Regions from separate parts of the Escherichia marmotae genome, predicted to be linked through region 1. Evidence: predicted binding sites of a transcription regulator. Region 1 holds the regulator's gene; the other holds the start of a gene.

Region 1 (2,208 bases):
GACATCAATCACAAAAGAATGAAAATAACAAAAAGAGAAAACACTTTTGCCATTTTGCTAACAAAGAGGAGAGAGATGCGAGGGAGAACGCGCTCCCTCGAGGGGAAATCAGTGCAGCGCGGCAGTCAAACCCACTGCCACGATCAAACCAAGAACGATAATGGTTGTTACCAATGAAAATTTAAGGTCGATGCTCATCAAGTTTTCTCCTTTTTTATTACCACACAAAAAATGATATTACTCATTTTTACACAGTGTGATGAAAAAATCTCCCGGCATTTATAATGATAAGTGTTTTTACTACTTCCCCTTTTCATCAAGATCGGCCAAAATTCCACGCTTACACTATTTGCGTACTGGCCATTGACCCCTTCCTGACGCTCCGTGTCATTTTTCCGGCGTACCGCAACACTTTCGTTGTGCGTAAGGTGTGTAAAGGCAAACGTTTACCTTGCGATTTTGCAGGAGCTGAAGTTAGGGTCTGGAGTGAAATGGAATGGCAACAATAAAAGATGTAGCGAAACGAGCAAACGTTTCCACTACAACTGTGTCACACGTTATAAACAAAACGCGTTTTGTCGCGGAAGAGACTCGTAACGCTGTGTGGGCAGCGATTAAAGAATTACACTACTCTCCTAGCGCGGTGGCGCGTAGCCTGAAGGTTAACCACACCAAGTCTATCGGTTTGCTGGCGACCAGCAGCGAAGCGGCCTATTTTGCCGAGATCATTGAAGCGGTAGAAAAAAATTGCTTCCAGAAAGGCTACACACTGATTCTGGGCAATGCGTGGAACAATCTTGAGAAACAGCGGGCCTATCTGTCGATGATGGCGCAAAAACGCGTCGATGGCCTGCTGGTCATGTGTTCTGAGTATCCGGAACCATTGCTGGCGATGCTGGAAGAGTATCGCCATATCCCGATGGTGGTGATGGACTGGGGCGAAGCAAAAGCGGACTTTACCGATGCAGTTATCGATAACGCTTTTGAAGGCGGCTACATGGCCGGGCGCTATCTGATTGAACGCGGTCATCGCGAAATTGGCGTTATTCCTGGTCCGCTGGAGCGCAACACCGGCGCTGGCCGTCTGGCGGGTTTTATGAAAGCGATGGAAGAAGCCATGATCAAGGTGCCGGAAAACTGGATTGTGCAGGGTGACTTTGAGCCTGAATCGGGTTATCGCGCCATGCAGCAAATCCTGTCGCAACCGCACCGCCCTACTGCTGTCTTCTGTGGCGGCGATATCATGGCTATGGGCGCACTTTGCGCCGCTGATGAAATGGGTCTGCGCGTACCGCAAGATATTTCGCTGATCGGTTATGATAACGTGCGCAACGCCCGTTATTTTACTCCGGCGCTGACGACTATCCATCAGCCAAAAGATTCGCTGGGCGAAACGGCGTTCAACATGCTGTTGGATCGTATCGTCAACAAACGCGAAGAACCGCAGTCAATTGAAGTTCATCCGCGGCTTATTGAACGCCGCTCCGTGGCTGACGGTCCGTTCCGCGACTATCGTCGTTAATCATCCGTTGCGGGAGTCTCTTCCGGCTCCCGCAGCCATTCCTTATTCAGCGTCTCGCTATCACCGAGATACTCCAGCAGCCAGGTTAACGCAGGCGACATATCATTCTGCTGCCAGGTCAGACAACATGCCGAATCAGGGAATGGATTTTCCAGTTCTAATGCTACCCACTTCCCCTCGTTCAGCCACGGTTTAGCGAAATGGGTCGGCACCATGCCAATGCATAACCCGGCCGAGATACAGGTTGCCGATGATTCCCAGTCCGGGACAACCAGGCGCTTTTGGTTATCGAGCAGCCAGGTAATACGTTTGGGCAGCGTCCGTGACGTGTCTTCGCGCACCAGTGACGGCCAGTTGCGCAACGTATCATCGCTGAACGGCCCATTCATCGACGCAAGCGGATGGTGGCGGGCAACAACACAACTCCAGCTCAACATTCCCATATCACGGAAGGCGTAACGCCCACCTACCGGAATCGCCCGTGTCGCACCAATCGCCAGTTCCACACGTCCGTCGGAAAGCGCATCCCAGACACCGTTAAACACCTCCTGAAAAACCAGAAGTTCGACGTCATCAAAATGGCGATAGAAATCAACAATCATCTGCCGCGTGCGTTCTGGCCTGACAATATTATCTACCGCGATGGCTAACTGACCGCGCCAACCGTTCGCTATCTGCTGACATTG
Region 2 (2,208 bases), 950 kb from region 1:
GGCCACGGAGAAATTGCCGTTGGGTGGTTGTGGGTTTCCACTTTCATCAGGATGTGAGCCGGTTCCTGATGATAATCGTAGCGCCCCGTTTCATGGTCGGCAAAATAGCGGCCTACTTCGGAACCTTCCATCACGGCGGCGTTATCTTTATATGCAGAGAGAACGTGATCTGGTGTGGTTTCGAAGGTGTTTTTAATCATCTTGAACAGCGATTTTGGCTGTTGTTCACCGTCGATAATCCAGTCGGCGTTAAAAATCTTGTGACGGCAGTGCTCAGAGTTCGCCTGGGCGAACATATAAAGCTCGATGTCGTTCGGGTTACGACCAAGCTTTGTGAAAGCGTCTTGCAGATAGTCAATCTCATCTTCTGCCAATGCCAGGCCAAGACGCAGGTTAGCGTCGATTAGGGCCTGACGCCCCTGTCCCAGCAAATCAACGCTGGTAACCGGAGCCGGTTGATGATGAGCAAACAACTGCTTTGCATCATCTAACGCAAAAAAGACCGTTTCCATCATGCGGTCGTGTAGTTCAGCGGTAATCTGCTGCCATTGTTCGTGAGTCAGCGTACCGGCTTCAACATAGTAAGCAACGCCACGTTCAAGACGGTTTACCTGTTGCAGCCCGCAGTTATGGGCAATATCGGTCGCTTTCGAAGACCAGGGAGAGATGGTGCCAGGACGCGGAGTCACCAGCAGTAGTTTGCCTTGCGGGGCATGGCTGGCGAGTGCCGGGCCATATTTCAGCAGGCGTTCAAGTTGCGCGTGCTCATCATCGTTTAACGGTGCATTGAGGTCAGCAAAATGGACATACTCGGCGTAAATGTTGTGAACCTGGAGCCTGGCAGCCTGAAAACGTGCCAGCAGTTTATTGATTCGGAATGCCGACAGTGCAGGCGAACCACGCAGAATTTCCATCATAAGTCTCTCGTCTTCTAAGCTTTCGGTGTACCCAAAGGGGGGAAACGGGCGTCATTATAAAGAATCTGGCGTGCTGACGAAACCGTTTGCGTGGAAATAAAATCGCCGCCGTGGATTAGCTACGCGTGCCGCCAATATCTGTAATAAGTTGCCAACTGGCGCGGGTTTACGCAAAATGCCGCTCATTTATGATGAAACCTTTCTACATTATTACGATTTTTCAGGCAGGGAAAAGCACGACGCAGAGAATTAACTAATTGAAAAAATTAAAGATTAATTATCTGTTCATCGGTATTCTGGCACTGCTTCTCGCGGTCGCTCTCTGGCCATCCATTCCCTGGTTTGGTAAAGCCGACAACCGTATCGCCGCCATACAAGCGCGGGGAGAGTTGCGCGTGAGTACTATTCACACACCTCTCATCTGGAACGAAATCAACGGCAAACCCTTCGGGCTGGATTATGAACTGGCCAAACAGTTTGCTGACTATCTTGGCGTTAAACTGAAAGTCACCGTGCGGCAGAACATCAGCCAGTTATTTGACGATCTCGATAACGGTGATGCCGATCTGCTGGCTGCAGGGCTGGTCTATAACAGCGAAAGGGTTAAAAATTATCAACCCGGCCCAACCTATTATTCCGTTTCACAACAACTGGTCTATAAAGTGGGTCAGTATCGACCACGTACGCTGGGTAATCTGACGGCGGAAAAGTTGGCCGTCGCACCTGGGCATGTTGTCATTAATGATCTGCAAAAACTGAAAGAGACTAAGTTCCCGGAATTAGGCTGGAAAGTGGACGACAGAAAAGGGTCTGCGGAGTTAATGGAAGATGTTATCGAAGGTAAGCTGGATTACACCATTGCCGATTCTGTCGCTATCAGCTTGTTCCAGCGCGTTCACCCGGAACTCGCCGTGGCGCTGGATATTACCGATGAACAACCCGTGACCTGGTTTAGTCAATTAGATAACGATAATACGCTTTCTGCTGCCCTGCTCGATTTCTTCAATGAAATGAATGAGGACGGCACACTGGCGCGTATTGAAGAGAAATATCTCGGGCATGGCAATGATTTTGATTATGTCGATACGCGCACGTTTTTACGCACCGTTGATGCTGTTCTGCCACAGTTAAAACCGCTATTTGAGAAATACGCCGAGGAAATTGACTGGCGTTTGCTGGCAGCGATAGCTTATCAGGAATCGCACTGGGACGCGCAGGCGACTTCTCCGACTGGCGTGCGCGGCATGATGATGTTAACCAAAAATACCGCGCAAAGCCTGGGCATTACCGA

Evidence for each region. Region 1 encodes PurR, which represses purine synthesis genes. Its sites were predicted from a motif close to CANGCAAACGTTTGCNTG; they were not measured.
Region 2: the regulator PurR is predicted to act here: its motif matches at 993-1,010, upstream of purL (phosphoribosylformylglycinamidine synthase).

What each region holds. Positions count from the first base shown of each region.
Region 1 covers NZ_CP025979.1:734,016-736,223, reverse strand. Annotated here, with positions in the region: gene cydH (cytochrome bd-I accessory subunit CydH) at 109-198, opposite strand; gene purR (HTH-type transcriptional repressor PurR) at 497-1,522, shown strand; gene punR (DNA-binding transcriptional activator PunR) at 1,519-2,208, opposite strand, start outside.
Region 2 covers NZ_CP025979.1:4,451,114-4,453,321, reverse strand. Annotated here, with positions in the region: gene purL (phosphoribosylformylglycinamidine synthase) at 1-917, opposite strand, end outside; gene mltF (membrane-bound lytic murein transglycosylase MltF) at 1,175-2,208, shown strand, end outside.